Regions from separate parts of the Exiguobacterium sp. LL15 genome, predicted to be linked through region 1. Evidence: riboswitches for the same ligand, from Rfam matches in the RefSeq annotation. Region 1 holds a riboswitch; each other region holds the start of a gene.
What was found. A riboswitch is a leader RNA that binds a small molecule or an ion and turns the genes downstream of it on or off. The one in region 1 is predicted to bind thiamine pyrophosphate.
Positions count from the first base shown of each region.

Region 2: another riboswitch for thiamine pyrophosphate. It lies ahead of thiT (energy-coupled thiamine transporter ThiT); the one in region 1 lies ahead of NOM72_RS08750 (thiamine phosphate synthase).
Region 3: another riboswitch for thiamine pyrophosphate. It lies ahead of tenA (thiaminase II); the one in region 1 lies ahead of NOM72_RS08750 (thiamine phosphate synthase).

Region 1 covers NZ_JANFNX010000001.1:1,661,083-1,667,700, forward strand. The annotation lists gene NOM72_RS08735 (thiazole synthase) at 1-344, opposite strand, end outside; gene thiS (sulfur carrier protein ThiS) at 347-547, opposite strand; gene NOM72_RS08745 (FAD-dependent oxidoreductase) at 544-1,488, opposite strand; gene NOM72_RS08750 (thiamine phosphate synthase) at 1,485-2,078, opposite strand; TPP riboswitch at 2,161-2,263, opposite strand; gene nagZ (beta-N-acetylhexosaminidase) at 2,320-3,540, opposite strand; gene NOM72_RS08760 (OsmC family protein) at 3,537-3,962, opposite strand; gene NOM72_RS08765 (MFS transporter) at 4,153-5,337, shown strand; gene NOM72_RS08770 (DoxX family membrane protein) at 5,465-5,953, shown strand; gene NOM72_RS08775 (hypothetical protein) at 5,983-6,276, opposite strand; gene NOM72_RS08780 (hypothetical protein) at 6,353-6,618, opposite strand, start outside.
Region 2 covers NZ_JANFNX010000001.1:887,395-894,012, forward strand. The annotation lists gene rsmB (16S rRNA (cytosine(967)-C(5))-methyltransferase RsmB) at 1-427, shown strand, start outside; gene NOM72_RS04335 (Stp1/IreP family PP2C-type Ser/Thr phosphatase) at 446-1,180, shown strand; gene pknB (Stk1 family PASTA domain-containing Ser/Thr kinase) at 1,183-3,117, shown strand; gene rsgA (ribosome small subunit-dependent GTPase A) at 3,143-4,048, shown strand; gene rpe (ribulose-phosphate 3-epimerase) at 4,051-4,707, shown strand; TPP riboswitch at 4,730-4,839, shown strand; gene thiT (energy-coupled thiamine transporter ThiT) at 4,901-5,461, shown strand; gene NOM72_RS04360 (thiamine diphosphokinase) at 5,463-6,065, shown strand; gene NOM72_RS04365 (amino acid permease) at 6,120-6,618, opposite strand, start outside.
Region 3 covers NZ_JANFNX010000001.1:1,901,130-1,907,747, reverse strand. The annotation lists gene NOM72_RS09990 (M23 family metallopeptidase) at 1-705, opposite strand, end outside; gene NOM72_RS09985 (diacylglycerol/lipid kinase family protein) at 952-1,845, opposite strand; gene abc-f (ribosomal protection-like ABC-F family protein) at 1,913-3,766, opposite strand; gene NOM72_RS09975 (DUF1002 domain-containing protein) at 4,046-4,927, opposite strand; TPP riboswitch at 5,121-5,227, shown strand; gene tenA (thiaminase II) at 5,302-5,997, shown strand; gene NOM72_RS09965 (hypothetical protein) at 6,049-6,345, shown strand; gene NOM72_RS09960 (glycoside hydrolase family 3 protein) at 6,376-6,618, opposite strand, start outside.

The DNA of each region.
Region 1 (6,618 bases):
CGTAACGTCTCGATCGGATCAGGTAGTAACGTCTTATCGCAACCAATCACTTCGACCTTGACCATGTCACACATACCGGATGCCCGCGCAAGCTTCGCTAACCGAACAGCTTCCTCCGCCGTCTTCGCACCAGCCGTGTTTGGAAGTAGATCGTACTTCGCTAAATCAAGCGACTCCAAGAAATTCGCTTGTTGTTTGTCGAAGATATCGAGCCGACGGACGGCAAATGTCAAAATTTGTGAAGCAGACGCATCGATTGCTTTCTGCTGTACCGTAGCATCCGTATATTTCCCTGTTCCGAGCAATAACCGTGATTCAAATGTCTTTTCTCCAATTTTCAGCATGTTTATCCTCCTCCTACGAAATGAACGATTTCAAATGTGTCATTGTCCCGAACGACTGTCTGACCGTACGCCATGCGATCGATAATTTGTCGATTCTGTTCGACGATGACGAGCTTTTCCCCTAAGCCGAGTTGCGTGAGCATGTCCTCGATCGTTTTAATCTGTTCGATCGTGTGGTCATTGCCGTTAATCGTAATGTTCATCGGACTTCCTCCTTCTGAATCAACCGTAATGTATTTACCAAGACTTCCGCTGTCGCTGGTGCGAGTAATATGCCATGCCGATGATGCCCTGTCGCTAGGAAGATCCGACGGGATGAATCGGTGACTCCGATATATGGCAAGCCGGACACCGTTTGCGGTCGTACACCGGACCAGACTTCTTCGATGACCGCGTCACGAATCGGTGGATACAGTCGTTCTGCTGCTTGAAGCAGTGACATGATCCCAGCGACACTGACGCCGACCGTCTCGTCGTGCGGCAGTTCGGTCGCACCGATCAAAATCCGTCCGTCAGCTTTTGGCACGAGGTAGACGGCTTCATCAAACAGAATCGAGCGTAACGGCTGACCCGCGAGACGGACGGCGAGACACTCCCCTTTGACCCCATATGTCGCGATCGAAATACCAGCTGTATCGAGCAAGGCTTGCGACCCGCGTCCGGCAGCGACCGTCACTGTTCGTCCGGTCCACGTTCCTGCGTTCGATTCGATCCTGATGAAGTCATCGTTCTCTTCGATGCGTGTGACATCTACCTGTTCTTCAATCGATATGCCACGTGCGTGTAAGGCATACATCAATGCAGTCGTCAGTCGTCGTGGATCGATTTGACCGACAGCTGGAAACAGATGCTCGCGTCCTTTACGTTTTAACAAAAACGGTTGTTCCCGGTACCCACAATCGATGCCTGTCTCTCGCTCGAGTCGACGTGCAAGCAGTGGATACAGACGACGACTTCGCGCGGCAAGTGCATGCAATTCTGCTCTCAGCTCGATGTCCGTCGCAAGCATCCCGGCAGCTGCGCGGCTCGTTCCTCGTCCGCATGTTCCACGTTCTAAGACGACGACGGATTCATTCTGACAGGCGAGACCGTAAGCAAGCGTCAACCCGATGACTCCGCCGCCGATGATGATGTGATCCGTCATACGCGAACCCCCTGGTAACGCCTGATGGCGGCGAGTGGATCCGATTGACCGAGAATACCCGATAAGACGGCGATTCCGGTTGCACCGGTTGCTGCGATTTCAGGCATGCATTCTGGTGTAATCCCACCGATCGCAATGACTGGCTTCGTCGTGAAGGTGACGACTTGCTTCAAGGCGTCGATCCCTCGGGGTGGTAGGTCCGGCTTCGACGCTGTCGGATAAATATGACCGTACAGCAGTCGGTCGGCTCCTTCCGCTTCTGCTGCCAGTGCCTCTGCTAGTGAATGGACCGATTTCCCGATGACGAGATTCGGAAAATGACGTCGCACATCGCGGACACGCATGGAACGGCGCGTCAGCTGCACACCGATGCCGGCGACATGGGCGACGTCGACCCGGTCATGAACCGTTAACTGTTCAGGCGAATAACCATGCCCAAGGAGTGCGTCAATCAGATCAAGTAATTCTGCCGCCGATAAGTTCGGTTCACGTAGATGCAGCTGATCCGTATAGGGTTGAAGTGATTGAAAGGTCTTTATTTCGTCAAGCGGATGAATGGATCCCGTCGAAATCAGATGTAAACGCATCATGTTCTTCCTTTCCATACGAAAAAGGACCACTCCCGATGTTGAAGGGAGTGGTCCGAAAATGCGCTGAAGCGCTAAGGATATCTAGGGTTTCGAGCCACTTCCCTCCGCTAGTACGAACTAGATCAGGTTCAAAGGGTCCGGATACTTCCGTCTCAGTCTGCTGGGAGACTCCCCTAGTGTCTTTTCGTGTTTAATTGGCTTGCCCCATTAGTCTAGCATGAGTCGCTTTGCTTCGCTAGTCCTAGTTGAGCGCTTCCACTTGCTGAATCAGCTCCGATTTCGTCGGTCGCTGTTGCTCTTGGCTGTCGGCATACGTCTGCTTTAGCTTCAGGATGCGCATTACTTTAGCATCGAGCATCTCCGGCGTCAGCGTTTGGTCTTTGACGGCTTGCATCACTTCAGCATGAACTTTTGCGTAAGCACCTGCCTCTGAAAACATCGCCATATCAGCTCCATTGACGAGCGACTGACGTGCCGCTTCTGCGAGACCATATCGTTTCGTGATCGCTCCCATGACGAGATCATCCGTGATGATGACACCGTTGAATCCGAGTTGCTGACGCAAGAGGTCAGTCAAGATCGGCTTTGAGAGCGAGGATGGATTCGTATCGTCATACGCGGGATAGAGAATATGGGCAACCATCACCATCTCGGCGCCCTCTTGAATCGCTTCTTTAAACGGTAACAGTTCCGTCTGCTTCAGTTCTTCCTTTGATGCCGTCACTTTCGGTAGCCCGACATGGGAATCGACACTCGTATTGCCGTGACCGGGAAAATGTTTGACGACCGGAATCGTTCCCGTCTCCTGCATCCCGTGCATCAGGGCCGTACCAAGCGTCGCGACGGTCTTCGGATCAGCACTGAACGCACGGTCGCCGATGATCGGATTGTTCGGATTACTGTTGACGTCTAGGACCGGTGCGAAGTCCATGTTGAAGCCATAAAATCGTGACAAATGTCCGAGCGTACGTCCGACATCTTCCATTTTCGCATCATCTGCTCCTTGCGCCATCCGTTGACTCGTCGGTAGACGTAATCGTTGATCCGGTACCCGGCTGACCCGTCCGCCTTCTTCATCGATCCCAACAAACGCATACGGTTTTTGATTCGTCTCTTGAATCGCACGTGTGAACGTCAAGAGTTGTTCTTCTGACGTGATGTTTCCGCCGAGCAATAAGACCCCGCCAATCGCATGCGTCTGTAACAATTTCCGGTCAGCTGCTGAAAGTTCCGTGCCGGCGACTCCGATATAGAGCAGTTGATCGATTTTTTCTGACGTCGACATCGCTTTTAATTGTTGCTTTAGTTTTGCTTGTTGTCGTTCTTCCTTCGTTGGCTCAGGCTTCGGTTTCTTTTCTTCTGTCGGTTGTTTCGATTCCGGTTGTGATGATTTCGTTGGTTCCGTCGTCTCCTGCGCACACCCTGCAAGCAACAGGCAACCGATCAGTACGACTTTCTTCACAAAGGATCCTCGCTCCGGACACCATTGATCGAATAATAGACGGAAATCTCAGCGTTCAGGGATTGCGAGACCGAACAATATTTATCCTTTGATAACGAGATGGCGCGACGGACTTTATCTTCCGGGAGATCTCCTTCGAGCCGGTAATGAATCGAGATCGACGTAAAACGCCGCGGATGGTCCTCTGCCCGTTCTCCTTCGATATCCATTTCGAAATGGGTGATCGTCAAGCGCATCTTCTCTAAGATCGAAACGATATCAATTCCGGTACAGCCGGCAACGGCATGTAGCAGTAGTTCAGTCGGTCGCGGCGCTTGATTTTCACCCCCGTTTTCGGGTGCTGCATCCATCGCCAGGTGATGCCCTGATTCCGTCTGTCCACTAAACCCCATCTGTTTGTTCCATGTCACTGTCGCTTGCATCGTTTCCACTCCTTTATAAGTAGTCTTCTTCTGTAGTATACGCAAAAAACAGCAAGCCTGGAAATTCACACGCTATTTTGAATAATGGTTCTTTTCCCGAAATCTCGCTTTGCGATACCCGGCGAAATCGTTTCATGCTATCCTGTTACTCATAGTTTCGCGCGCAAGCGCTAGAATTGAGGAATTATCCATGTCACCTACTACTCGTTTAAGTCGACGCGATTGGCTCTTGATCGCCACGTTGTCGCTCCTGACGTTCGTACTCGGAACAAGCGAATTCGTCATCGTCGGGATCCTCGCTGAAATCTCCTCAGCCCTTGATATCACGATCGCAACAGCCGGTACGCTCGTCTCAGCCTTTGCCATCTCCTTTGCAATCGGTACACCGATCGTCATGTCGCTGACCGGTCACCTGGAACGGCGTCGCCTGATCCTACGTCTCTTACTCGCCTGGGTCTTACTGAACCTTGCCAGTAGTTTTGCTCCAAGTTACGAAGTGTTGCTCGCAACCCGCATTCTGACAGCGATCTTGACTGGTGTCTTGATCTCACTCGCGATGGTCGTCGCAAGTGACGGTGTGCCTGTCGCAAAACGCGGTGTCGCCGTCTCGTTCATTTTCGGTGGTTTTACACTCGCGAACGTTCTCGGTGTCCCCATTGGAACGTTCATCGGGCAACATGCTGGCTTTGAAGCCACGTTCTGGCTGACGACAGTCATGGGATTGATCGCGTTTCTCGCCGTGTGGAAAATCGTTCCGGTCCAGCAATCGACGGGTTCTGGTTCTATTAAGGAACAGCTTGGATTGCTCGCCAACCCACGGATCCTGATCGCCTTCTTTATTCCGTCGTTTGGATTCGGGGCAACTTACGTCGTCTACACATATCTCGTGCCGATTCTGCAAACAGAACTCGGGATTGCGAAAACGTGGATCAGTCCGATCTTGCTCGCTTACGGCGTCGTCTCAATCTTTAGTAACATCCTTGCCGGCAAGATTGCTAGCAAAAATCCGATGGGACGCTTACGGTTCGTCTTCGTCGTGCAAGCAATCGTTCTTGCTGCGTTATACTTCACGACAGCATCCCTTCCGCTTGGTCTGTTCAACATCGCCTTGATGTCGTTGATGTCGATTTTACTGACCACTTCGACACAAATCTACTTGATTGACCTCGCTGAAAAGTTCAACCCGGAAGCAAAAGGACTAGCCGCTTCATTAATGCCGGTTGCGAGTAACGTCGGGATTGCTTTTGGTTCGGCACTCGGTGGTATCGTCTATGCGAACGGTCCGATGATGAACACGGCACTCGTCGGTGGACTGGTCGCGCTCATTGCTGCTTTATTGACTGCAGTCAGTCATCGCCTCGATCAACGGTCATGAAACCGTTACCTTATCCTTTTTTGTAACAGGTCGATGACGGTTCGATGACGTTATGATGATAGTCCCCATCTCGCTGATGATTTTTCAGTATGATGGGGACTATGTTGTAGTAGAGGAGTGTCTGAAAGTGAAAGCATTACACATCATCGGTCTCGGTCTGTTGACGATCATCCGACTCTGGCTCGGAATCCAGTGGTTCATCGCTGGAATCGGTAAGTACATTAATGGCTTTGATGCAAAACCGTTTCTCGAAGGAGCGCTCGCGAAGTCAACGGGCGAAGACGCACTCGTCAGTTCCTGGTATGCGACGTGGATCGAGCAACTCGCCTTACCGAACATCGGGCTGATCAACGCCTTGATTCCGTTCGCGGAACTCGTCGTCGGGATTCTGTTGATTCTTAGTCTGTTGACAGTTCCTGCACTGGTTGTCGGAAGCATCATGAATCTCAATTACTTACTCGCTGGGACGATCGCATTGAATCCAGTATTCTTAGCAGCGTCAATCGCCTTACTGGCTGCAGGACGCTTTGCCTATCAAATCGGCATCGATCACTGGATCATCCGCTGGTATCGTTCGTCGCAGCAACCGCATCCCCTGGACCGGATTCCGGTCTAACGAAAAAAACTCTCCCAAACGCGGGAGAGTTATTTTTTTTGTTGCTCAAGAATCGTCTGTTGTGTCGGGGTCCCGCCGACTGAGACCGTACGCTCGAGGAATAGGTATGGTTTACCATCAACTTCAAAGCGACGGTCACCGAGATAACGTGCCGAATGCCCATCCGTTGCGAGCTTTTGTTCGATTGCTGCGACATGTTCGTCGAGTGAATAAAACCGATCGTCAAACGTCATCGTGATGTTTTTCTTACGATACCCGAGTAAGAAATTGTAGTAGAACCAATACATAGCACCTGCGAATACGACAAAAATCAAGAATTGCATGTGAGTTCCCCCTTTGTATAGTCTTTATACGTTGGAAGAAAACAGGAGGTTTCAAATATTTTACTTTTTTCGTAGTTCAGTTAATTGTCATCCCGTTGAGTTGAAGGTCACTCTTAGGCATGTCATATTTGATTGTCCCCTCGTATCGAACTTCTTCAGTCTGTGCATCTAAAACAAGGATAGATGTGCCATTTTTCTTTGTTTCGATGAAGGAATACACTAAATCGTTCTCAAGGATTGCCGATGTGTGTCGTTGCACTTCATTGGCATCTCGTTTAGGTAAATCATAACGATGCTGCGTGAATTGCTTTGTTCGTAAGTCAAACGTCGACCATTTGATTT
Region 2 (6,618 bases), 770 kb from region 1:
AGAAGCGTTAGATGCTCGTAAAGCAGGAGACCGCTTTGAAGTAGAATCGTTTGATCGGATTCTTGTCGACGCACCTTGTTCAGGACTCGGTGTCATTCGAAGAAAACCAGATATCAAATGGACGAAACGCCCGGAACAACTCGAGCAACTCCCGAAAATTCAACGAGATATTCTGACATCTGTCTTACCACTCGTTAAAAAGGGTGGAACCTTTGTCTATTCGACTTGTACGATTGATCCGACCGAGAACGAGGATCAGACAGCGTTCATTCTCGATCAAGGATTTGAATTTGATACATCCTTTGCGGCACGGATGCCGGAATCCGTGCGACATCTGATTGGGGATCGAGCAGAACTCAAGTTGTTACCGACGACAGTCGGAACGGACGGCTTCTATATTGCCGCGTTTAAAAAACGAGAAGATTGACACGAACGGAGGACTGTCATGGAGTTAGCTCACCTTTCGACTACTGGGAAAGTCAGGACTAAAAATGAGGATACGGTATTACTCGTCGGGAACGCTGAACGTGGTCTTGCCGTCGTTGCGGACGGTATGGGAGGTCATGCTGCTGGCGATATCGCAAGTGCAATTGTTCGCGAGGTATTTGAAGCATCCTTTTCACTCATGCCCAATCGTCCGATGGAATTGTCTGAATGGATAGAACAACGTGTAGCCGAGGCAAATGCCCGGATTCTTCAGTTTTCAAAAGAAGAGCAACTTGCCATCGTCGGAACGACCATTGCCTGCGTATGCTGGGTCGAGGAGTTGCTCGTCATCGGTCATGTTGGGGATAGCAGAGTCTATGCCCTTGAAGGTACGGCGTTAAAACAATTGACGGATGATCATTCTTACGTCAACATGTTACGACAAATGGGGGAACTTTCGGATGAGGAAGTCGAAAATCATCCACGTAAGAATGTCATCACACGGTCGGTCGGCTCGAACGAAACAGTCGAAGTCGACATTCAAGTCAGAGATGCTCCAGACTATGACCTCGTCCTCGTCTGTAGTGACGGGTTGACCGATGAAGTGCCAGATGATGTCATCGAACAGATCATCTTACAGGATGAGCCGCTTGATGAGATCGTTGGACGATTGGTGAAAGAAGCGAATGCTCGAGGAGGCGCGGATAACATTACGATTGCCGCCATCCGGTTCAAAGAAAGAAAGAGGGTCTGAATATGCGATACGGAGATCGATTAAATGACCGCTACCGCATAGAACGGCTAGTTGGAAGTGGCGGGATGGCGAATGTCTATCAAGCCTATGATGAGATTTTAAAGCGTCATGTTGCCATTAAGATTTTACGGACTGAATTTTCGCATGACGAACAGTTCATTCGTCGATTCGAACGTGAAGCGCATGCTGCTACCAGCTTGAATCATCCAAACATCGTTGCCGTCTATGATGTAGGCGAAGAAGATGCCATCTATTACATCGTCATGGAGTATATCGATGGTATGACATTAAAAACATTTTGTGAAAATCAAGCATTACCTGTGCCGCAGGCCGTCGATATCATCGCTCAAATTTGTGATGCGATTGATCACGCCCATGCACACCGGATCATCCATCGCGATATCAAACCGCAAAACATGTTGATTCGAGAAGATGGTACCGTCAAAGTAACGGATTTCGGAATCGCTGTGGCGATGTCGAATGCGACGCTGACGCATACGATGTCCGTTCTTGGGTCCGTCCATTACTTTTCACCGGAACAAGCAAAAGGTAAATTTGCGGATGAGAAGTCGGATATCTATTCGCTTGGTGCTGTCTTATACGAACTCGTAACAGGACAAGTCCCGTTCGAAGGTGATTCACCGGTTGCGATCGCTTTAAAGCATCTGCAAGATACACCGCGTCGCCCATCCGTCTTGAATCCGAAAGTGCCGCAAGCACTCGAGAACTGTATCATGCAGGCGCTTGCAAAAGCACCGCATGACCGTCAACAGTCCGTCGCAGCGTTTAAGGCAGATATGGTGACGGCGTTGTCTGACGAACGGGCAAATGAAAGCATCCGTGGCGCAGAAGAGGATGAGATGGAAAAGACAATGGTTTTATCACCTGTCCAAGTGCCAGAAGAATCAAAAGCGGAACTAGAATCACCCGCCGTCGCAACTGTTCAACCGAAAACACCGGAAAAGAAAAAGAAAAAACGCTGGTGGATCATCCTCTTGTTACTCCTTTTACTGGGTGGGGCGGCTACGACGTTCGCGATGTGGCCGGATCCAACGGTCACCGTACCATCTGTCGTCAAGACGGATGGAGACGATGCGGAAACGAAGCTTGAGAAACTTGGATTTGTCGTCGAGACAACGGAACGGAGTAGCGATACGGTCGAAGAAGGCGATGTCATCAGTCAAACGCCTCGTGAAAAAGCACAGGTCAAGAAGGGCTCGACAGTCAATTTGGTCGTTTCTACTGGTAGTGCTCCGGTTGAGGTACCGGATGTGACGGATGAAGCTGAAAAAGAAGCAATTGCAACGCTAAAAGAAGCAGGATTCGCAAAAGTCGAAGTCGAGCGAGAGAAGTCGGATGAGATCGATCGAGGAAATGTGATTCGACAGTCAATTTCTGCTGGAACGGAGGTCATTGCGAAAGAACAAACGATTACGATTACTGTATCTGAGGGGACGTCTTCTTTCGAGTTGAAGGATTTGACGAATTTATCGAGTGATGAAGCAAAAGCTTATCTCGATAAAGTAGGATTAGACGGAACGTTCGAACAAGAATTTTCTAGCGATGTCAAACTCGATCAAGTCATCCGTCAGTTCCCGCAAGCTGGCGCACAAGTCGAGCCGAACGACTCCGTGACGGTCTTCATCTCTAAAGGTGAGGAAGAAAAAACAGTGACGGCGACGTTCCCTGAAAAGGTCGTCTATGATGCTGTTAGTGAAGATGAAGAAGAGGCTCCGCCGAAACAAGTCATCCGAATCGAGACGGAAGACGCGAAAGGGAAGCGGACCGTCATCGAGGAATCAATTGATCAAGATGAGACATTCGACGTGCCATTAACGATTGATCCGGGTGAAGAAGGCAAAATTACGATCTATAAAGACGATACGGTGTATCGTTCAAAAACCATCACGTACAATCAAGCAAAAGACGCACAATGAATGTGATAAAAAAGGAGTGCATAGGATGACGGAACAACGCATCGAAGAGAATCGAGAAGGAACGATCATACGCCTGCAGGGCGGCTTTTATGATGTCATGACACCAGAAGGAGAAGTTCGTTCACGAGCAAGAGGAAATTTCCGAAAACGCGGCATCAGTCCAGTCGTCGGAGATGAAGTCGTGCTTCATATCGAAAGTGAGACCGGGTACATTCTCGAAGTGAAGGAGCGGGACAACTTTTTAGTACGCCCGCCTGTCGCGAATATCGATCAAGCGTTGCTTGTCGTCTCAGCGGCAGAACCTGATTTTTCAGCGCATCTACTCGACCGATTTCTCGTCTTGATCGAAGCGAAGGAAATCCAACCCGTCATCCTGTTAACGAAGATGGATTTACTTGACGAAGTCAAAGGACCGGCTGTCCGAGAGGCGATTGCCGCTTACCGGAAGATTGGGTATACGGTCATCGAGACATCAAGTGAGACGTTGACGGGTGTTGAGCAAGTCCGTCCGTTACTTGCTGGAAAAACGAGCGTTCTCGCCGGACAATCCGGTGTCGGGAAAAGTTCATTGCTCAATGCACTGGAGCCCTCTCTTGATTTAGAAACAAGTGCGATCTCGAAATCACTCGGACGCGGACGTCATACGACGCGCCACGTCACATTAATGCCGCTTGCCGAAGGATTGATTGCCGATACGCCAGGTTTCTCGAACCTCGATTTTCCGTATGATATGGAAATCGAGGATGTACGGTGGAGTTTTCCTGAATTCGTCGCTGTACAAGATGATTGTAAATACCGAGGTTGCTTGCATTTGAATGAACCCGGTTGTGCCGTCAAGGAAGCCGTCGAAGCCCAAGAAATCATGTCCTCTCGTTATGAGAACTATGGTATGTTTATAGACGAAATCAAGAATCGAGCCCGGAGGTATTGAAGATGATTAAAATTGCACCATCGATCTTATCAGCAGATTTTGCGAATCTTGAGCGTGATGTCAAAGCAGTCGAAGCAGCAGGCGCGGACTATATCCATTTTGATGTCATGGACGGTCAGTTCGTACCGAACATCTCATTTGGATTACCTGTGCTTAGCAGCTTACGTCAAAAGACGGATATGATTCTCGATGTCCATTTGATGATTGACCAGCCAGAACGTTTCGTTGAAGATTTCGTCAAGGCAGGGGCTGACATCGTGACGTTCCACGTCGAAGCGACGAATCATGTCCATCGTGTCTTGCAACAAATCAAAGCAGCGGGCGCAAAGGCAGGAGTCGTCTTGAATCCCCATACGCCATTATCAACGATTGAACACGTCCTTGAGGATGTCGATATGGTTTTATTGATGACGGTCAATCCGGGCTTCGGTGGACAAGCCTTCATCGAGCGTGTCATGCCGAAACTCGCAGCACTTGCGCAAATGAAAGCAGATCGTGGTCTGACATTTGAAATTGAGATTGACGGTGGCGTCAATCCGGAAACGGCAAAGCTTTGCATCGATAACGGTGCGAACGTTCTCGTCGCAGGGTCAGCAATCTACAATGCACCAGATTATGCGGAAGCGATCACTAGCATTCGTCAAGGGGCTGCCGTATAATAAGAACGAGAAAACGAAATATGATGACCGCAAGGGGTGTCGCTTGAAAAGCGGCTGAGAGGAGTCTTTTAGACTTTAACCCTTCGAACCTGTTCCGTTCAAACGGACGTAGGGATGTGGCGCACGCAGGCAGTACGGCGTTCGTCGTACTGCCTTTTTGCGTCCTCTCGTACAATGAAGGAGGAAAAATAGCATGAAACGGTTACAAATGATGATGGAAATTGCCATCTTCGCCAGTCTCGGAGTCGTCTTTGATTTACTGATTCCATTCAAAATGCCACAAGGAGGCTCAATCAGCTTAGCGATGTTACCGATCTTCGTCATGGCATTTCGCCACGGTGTCGTTGGAGGGGTCGTTACGGGAGCGCTTGTCGGTACGATTCAATTGATGTTCGCTCCACAAGTCTTGACGATCGTTCAACCGATGCTTGACTATACGATTGCGTATGGTGTCGTCGGATTAAGTGGTCTGTTCGCGCGTCAAGTCAGACTAGCCGCGCGCAATGGACAAAAGAAAAGCTTGATGGCGTTCGTTCTCCTGGCGACGTTATTAGGCGCAGGACTCCGTTATATCTGTCATGTCATCAGTGGAATCGTCTTTTTTGCCGAGTATGCCGAAGGTCCAGTCGTACCGTATTCATTGATTTATAACGCGACATACATGGTACCGTCTTACGTTCTTTGTGGTGTCGTTGCGGGTCTTTTATTCACGACTGCGCCACGCTTACTACGTTATTCGGCACGAGGCGTCTGAGATGCGGGCGATTCTCGTCTGTGCCGGTCCGCGAGAAGAAGCGCCGGATTTACGGACGTTTTGTCAGCCAGGTGATTTTATCGTCGGTGTTGACGGTGGTGTTCAGACGATTGAATCGTTTGGGCTGACATGCGACCTGACGATTGGTGATTTTGATTCGCTTGGTTATGTACCAGAAGGGGCAATCGTTCATCCGGCCGAGAAAGATGAAACGGATCTCGAACTGGCACTTCGTACAGTCTCAGAGAAGAAACAGTTTGAGGATACCTTCATTATCGGGGCGACAGGTGGGCGGCTCGACATGACCGTCCAAAATGTATATTTATTGAAGCGATACCCAGAGGCACGACTCGTGACGAAACGAGAAGAGGTACGATACTTGGCTGAGGGAACGTATGCAGTCGAAGCAGGGAGCTATTATTATCTTTCGTTCATTCCACTCGTACCATCGACTTTAAGCTTATCCGGAGTCAAATATCCACTTGATGCACATCCAGTACCGGTCGGAGGTTCCTTGACCGTCAGTAATGAATGGTGTGCGTCAGAAGCGAAGGTAGAGCTCCATCAAGGAGAACTATTGATGATGCGGACGCTTAAGGAATAGCACAATCATAGGAAAGAGGCCGTGGATGACTCCGCGACCTCTTTTTGTGTGAAATTATTCTTCGAGTTGAGAAGGGGCGACACGGATGTCGCTTTGAGCGGATAGATGTTTTCCTTTGACGAAGAGATGATAACTTCCCCACATGACAAGGAAGAAAGGAACACCGATGTATAGAGCGATTCGTTGATCCGCTTGAAACGCAAGACTGACGAGGACGACGACGTTAAGTGTCAACGAAATCAGTGGTAACACCGGATAGAGTGGTGTCTTGAATTTCAGTTCGGATACATCGTGTCCGTTTCGGACGAACTGACGACGAAATGCAAGCTGAGAAGCAGAGATCGAAATCCAGCCGACTTGAGCCCCGAGTCCGGCTAAGGACAAGAGCCAAATGAAGACGGTATCTTCTGCGAAAAATGCGGTCAGAAGCGATAACATCGCGAACATCATCGTAAAGAGTAAAGCACGCATTGGCACACCACGTGCATTGACGTAAGATAATTTCTTTGAAATCATCCCTTCTTGCGCCATTGCCCATAACATCCGAGTCGCC
Region 3 (6,618 bases), 240 kb from region 1:
ATTGAGTGGATTGACACTGTTTGCAGCAGACGTTCCGCTGTAGACGTATGGACCACGATGCATTTCGAAGTGGAGATGCGCACCGAATGCGTTACCTGTCGCACCAATCGTACCGATTTTCGATCCTTTAGCAATCGTTTGTCCGACTGAGACAGAGCGACTGTTCAAGTGTGCATATACTGTCGTGTACTGGATACCGTTCACCGTATGTGTCATCATGACATGATTTCCGTATGCGCCGTAATAACGGGATGTGATGACTTTACCGGCAGCCGATGCATAGACAGGTGTTCCTGTTGGAGCACCGATATCGATGCCGTTATGGAACGTATAACCGTAAACGCCACTCGCAGCACCATATCCTTGCGTGATTGGACCACTTGCTGGACGTGAGAAACCAGTCGTTGCCTTTGACGAAGTCGTCGTACTGTACTTTTTAACATATGTAGAAGAAACATAGCGTGATGCGCCGCCGTACGAAATTTTCGTCCATGAACCGGAAACACCGAGATAATTGAATGTCTGTCCTGTATTGACGCTACCGACGATTTTATAAGCCGTTGATGGACCTGTACGGACACGAAGCCCGTCCGCTGTGACCTTTACCTTATATGTCGTTGCAGCTTCAACTTTCGAAGCACTCGTTGTTGCAAAACCTGAAACTACCAAAGCTGTCATTGTCATTGTTGTAAGTAAACGTTTCATTGAGTGTATTTCCTCCTTAAAAATCTGAAGCGACAGAACGGATCATTACAAAATTGTAAGATTTTATGTATATTTATTTATTTTAGGGAATGATTTTTCGCCTGAGATGATTATAGCATCGTCAATAACACAAAAATATTTCAAATGTATTTCAAAATTATGCGTTATTAACATATATTGTAATGGATTAATAAGTAAAAAAGAACTGACGAAGAGTCAGTTCTTTTTTCTATGAAACCTATACTGTTATTCAATGGAAGAGGGTGAAAACACAGTCAAATGTTGTGGGAGTACCTCGACAGTCACGGGAACATGACCTGCTGTATCCCCATCGGCATTAATCGGCAATTCTTCTTTCGAGCGAATTTCGACACGTGTCGTCGTGAAGTGTTCGATTTGATCGGCTTTTGATAATCCACCCGTGATGAGTTTGGGTAATGCTTGGAGCGCATCAAAGAATCCAAGCTTCGTAATGATGAACCCATGTAGCAGTCCATCATCGACTTTTGCGTCTTCTGCAAACGATTCGAACCCACCAACGGAATTCGTCAAGGCGATAATCAACAAGTGTGCTTCTCCATCGAATTGTTTCTCAGCAGAATCAATTTCAATCGGATAGGGACTATGATCCTTGAAGGCTTTTAGACCTTCAATGAAATAAGCGACCGATCCGAGTGACGTTTTTTGTTCGACACTGACCTCCTCGACGGCTTCTGCAATCAGACCAACAGCGATGACGTTCATGAAGTAATGGTCATCATATTTACCGATATCGAGCGGTCGGGCAGGGGCATCAGCTAGAATCTGGATCGCCTCTTCGGGATCCGTCGGGATGTGTAATGCGCGCGATAAGTCATTGACCGTTCCGAGTGGGACGATCCCGAGTGTTGGCCGATGCGGTTGCTCGGCGATTCCGGTGATGACTTCATTGACCGTTCCGTCACCTCCCATGGCGATGACAGCGTCGTAATTAGACTGGGCGGCATGACGCGCGAATTCCGTCGCATCGTGTTCTTTTTCCGTAAACCGGACGTCGACGGTTTCAAAGCGAGTAGCAAGCGTCTCTTCAGCGAGAGTCGCGTGTTTTTTTCCGAGTTCTTTTCCAGAAGACGGGTTGATGATCAACATGGCTTGAGACAAGATGAATTCCTCCTTTGACGTATCTGTTCCTATTTTCCCGAGTCAAAGGAGGACTAATCATGTTAGTTCAAGTTTCTAGAATTAAGCGCTCATACAAACCTTCAATTTTTTGTAACAATGCTTCTTTTTTCATCTCGACCGTCATCCATTCTTCTTCCTCGGATACATGAGAGAGAATGGCATCAAGATGTACGACTTGAAATTCTAGCTCTTCAATTTGTTGTTCGATGGACTGTTCTTTCGCAGGCGCATTCGAACGCTTTGAAATACTCGATTTCTTCTCATGATTTATTTGAGGTGGTGTGGCACGAACGGCTTGTCGTTTCTCCACTGCGTAAGCATAGCTTCCAGCATACGAAGTAATTTGGCGGTCAAGCCAAATGATTCTCGAGAAAAGACGATTCAAGAAATAGCGATCGTGTGAGACGGCAATCAATGTACCAGAAAAATTCTCGAGTGCTTCTTCGAGTGTCTCTCTTGATTCAATATCTAAATGATTCGTCGGCTCATCGAGAATCAAGACGTTAATCGACGAATGAACGAGGACGGCGAGTTGCAATCGCACCCGCTCGCCTCCGCTCAGTGACAAAATGGACCGAAAGACAGTTGGTCCAAAGAACAGGAACCGGGCAAGGATATGGCGGGCTTCCGCTTCTGGAACGGCAATCCGGTCTCTAAACCAGTCGATTAACCGCGCGTCCTCTTCGAAATGGGCATGCTGGGACAGGAAACCGATCCGATTCGATGGTCCACGCGTGAGTGTGCCTGCGTCTGGTGATAATTCGTCAAGCAGCAGTGAGAGCAACGTCGATTTTCCGCTTCCATTCGTTCCGACAATCGCGATCCGATCCTGTGCCATGATCTCGAACGAGACGTCATCAAAAATGTGGTGGGTTCCGTAAGCAAACGAGAGTTCTTCAGCGCGAAAGACGACTTGGCTCGTGTGATCAGTGGAAGAGAAGGAGACATCAGCGGTTTTGGCTTCGAGTTGTGGTCGTTTAATCCGTTCGATCCGCTCGAGTGCTCGTTCCATTGATTTTGCTTTACGGAATAATTTCTCACTCGGTGGAGACGCTTCGTTTGCCCATTGCCGGAGTCGACGAATCGCTTCCTTCATTTTCTTTATTTTTTTCTGTTGCTCTTGGTAGGCGTGGAACTGTTCGAGCAGACGGCGTTCTCTCTCGTCGACGAACGCGCTGTAGTTCCCTATATAGGCTGTCAGTTCACCGTCTTCGAGTTCAACGATCGAGGTGACGACGGCGTCTAAGAAGACCCGGTCGTGAGAGACGAGCAGGATGGTTCCTGTGTAGTCCCGTAAGAACTGCTCCAGCCATTCCACGGCAGCTAAATCAAGATGGTTCGTCGGTTCGTCAAGAATGAGCAGATTTGGCTCCATGAGTAACATGCGACCGAGACAAATCTTCGTCTGTTCACCACCGCTCAACTGGTGGAAAGGACGAGTGAGTAACGGACGAAGGTGTAACCCGTTCACCATGCGCTCGATTTTCGAGTCGAGTAGATAGCCATCCTTTTGTTCGAACGCATTCGTCGCTTCCGCATATCGTGCGAGTAACGCATCAAGATTCTCTGGTGCTGTCGCCATCATTTGCTCCAACTGTTGCATCCGAGAACGGATCGCGAGGATGTCTTCAAACGCTGTCCAAAGGACGTCGAGTCCGGTCATCGTCTCACTATATACAGGAAGTTGTTCCAAATAGCCGATCGTCAAACCGCTCTTTTGATAGATGACACCACCGTCCGGTTGCTCAAGGCGAGCAAGCAAGCGGAGTAATGTCGTCTTGCCACTCCCGTTTCGTCCAATTAGACCGACACGGTCGTGTTCGTTTAAGAAGAGGGAAACATCCGTTAAAATTGTCTCGCCTCCGAATTGTTTGGTCAGGTGTTGAATGTCGCAAATCATCATAGTAAGTCGATCCTTTCGCGCGCATCAAAAAAAGGAGAGCGCAAATAGCACTCTCCATCACGTGTGAAAGATGCGCTTTGCTGTATTTTTCAATCATGAAGTTCTAAAAAAGGGCAGACGGGTGCCTTAGAACGCCATTCCATGAAAAATCGCGCGCAACAGATACAATTGTTCCATCAACCAGTGTTTGCACGCGGCAAAGTCCATCTTTTCACACCACCTTTCGTTTCAGATACATCTAGTTTACTATTTTTTTGTCAGTTACGGAAGTCTGAATTATTTGAACACACCCGCGATTGAACTGAAGAAGTCACTGAGTCCATCAAATAATTTAGCGAAAAATCCTTTCGTTTCTTCTGAAGTTGCGAACGCGTGGATGTCTTGTCCCGCATTTTTCAATCCACTCTCGATTTGTCCCCAGTTGATGTTCGCTTGCTCCATTTGATTGAACAGATTCGTCAGCCGGTCCATTTGTGCGTCAGACAACTGGATATTGTTGTTTTGAATGACTTGGACGATCAGGTTTTCGATTTCGACTTTGGTTTCCGGTTTTTGATTGGCGATCTCAGCCTTAATCTCATTCATCAAGTCAGCCACCTTATCCGTTCCGACCGTTTTCCCGACGTCTGATGTGACCGATAATTCTTGCTGTGCTAAATCCTTGCGTTTGTCACTTAACTTTATCCCGGTTTCAGCGGAAGTTTGATCGTACGCCTTCATGATTCCTGTCAGTGCCGATGTCCCGGTCACCTTGTAAGGGGAAGTAATCGTGATGTCGGCATCTTTGACACCCGCTGTGACGAGAGCGTTGAGATACATATCCTTCGTCACCCATGTGATGTTTTCCGTCGAGACGGAGAGTCCATCTCCTTTTTCCGTCAGTTCGATTTTAGCCGACGAATACATGTTGCCGCCTTTTTGCGACTGTGGGATGTTTTTCCCGAGATATTTTTCCTCGTCAGCAGAAGTGGCGATGATCGGTGTGATCCCTTCCGGTGCATTGAGACGTGAAAGCACCCATGCTTTATCTTTTGCGCCGAGCGACTCCCCGAGTGTGACGATCGTCTTATCGACGACTTGTTCGGCGGATGCGGCTGTTGGGAGTAATAAAGCAGAAGCGATAACGGCTGATGCCATGATTTTTGTTGGTGTATGCATAATGAAATCCTCCAATTGTAAGTAACAGAATGAATTATAGTATCAGGTACTAAATTTAGTGTACGGGAACGATGTCTGTTCGGAATCGGTCTGCAGATGGAGACGATATCCGTCTTCTGACACTCCATAGTATAGCGAAAAGGAGACAACTTGACTTCCGTTTTCAGCATGCTATAGTGAATTTGAATCGAATAATGACCACTAGGGGAGTCGGTAGACCGACTGAGACGAACGAAGACGTTCGGACCCTTTGAACCTGATTAAGTTCGTACTTACGGAGGGAAGTGGCGTCAAGTCTTGTTCTTCTTGCGCCATGCCCGTGTGTTTCGGGGTGGTGTTTTTTCGTTTCATAACTAAACGAGGAGGATGAGATCATGACATTCACACAAGAAATCAAACAAGCGGCACAAGCGTATTGGGATAGTAGTTTTACGCACCCATTCGTACAAGGAATCGGGGAGGGGACGTTACCGCTCTCGAAATTTCGGCATTACGTCATGCAGGATGCCTATTACTTAAAACACTTTGCGAAGATTCAAGCGAAGGCAGCGTCAAAAGCAGACGACTTCGCGACGATTGCGACACTTGCCGAGCATGCGACTTCGACTTACGAGGCAGAGTTGAGCTTACATCAATCATTTTTTGAGCCGCTCGGTATTACGGAAGCAGATCTTGAAGCATTTGAACCGGCACCGACAGCATATGCGTATGTCTCGCACATGCATCATGCGAGTGAAGGAACGCTCGGTGAGACGATTGCTGCCATCTTGCCATGTTACTGGTTGTATTATGAAGTCGGGCAACAATTACTAACGTGTACACCGGAAGAAAAAATCTATCAGCAATGGATCGACACGTATAGCTCGGAATGGTTTGAAAAGGTCGTCTTTGAACAGATTGCACGGCTTGATGCGCTGGCGGAGCAAGCGAGCCCGACAGAACGCGAGCGGATGAAACGTCATTTCGTGACTAGTTGTTACTATGAGTTACTCTTCTGGCACATGGGGTGGACGGAAGAGACGTTCACGTCGGTCTACGAAACGATTCCAGCTCGCCCGGTATCTTCTTAAACCAGTAGATGGTAGAATTAGGAATACCTTCTAGTGAAAGTAGGGATTGGAATGGAAATCATAGTCATCACACTCGTGATCCTCGCGGCATATGCTATGCAACGAATGCTTGGTAAAGTCAAAGTAAGATTTGTAGGACTTATCATCCCAACGTTGATCGTGTTATCCGGTATATCCGCATCGACTCGAAACTTCAAGGTAGCGTATAGCATGGGAAGCTACATTTCTGCTGTTCTTGTCATCGTCGTCTATGCACTACTGACTTATTGGTTATACCGCGTCTACCATCGTGCGAAAGAAGAAGCTGAATATCCGTATCAATCATTAAAAGACCGAGGCATCCTTTAAGGAGCTTCGGTCTTTTGGTGTATCACGTCATCATTTTTTCCAGTTTTTAAAGCCGTCACCGAATTCGAGATGCAGTTGATCGGTAAAGACACCGTTCTTAAAGACCGGCACATCAACCGGTAAAGTGCCTTGCGGTTTGAACGTTCCGAAGATCGCTCTGATACCTGCAGGCAGGTTCGGTCCCGCTGATTTTAGATTGCCTGCTTCGGAGTCTGGACCGTTTGGATCGCCTTTGAAGCCATAGACGAGGACGTGTGCCGGTGCGTCCGGTTG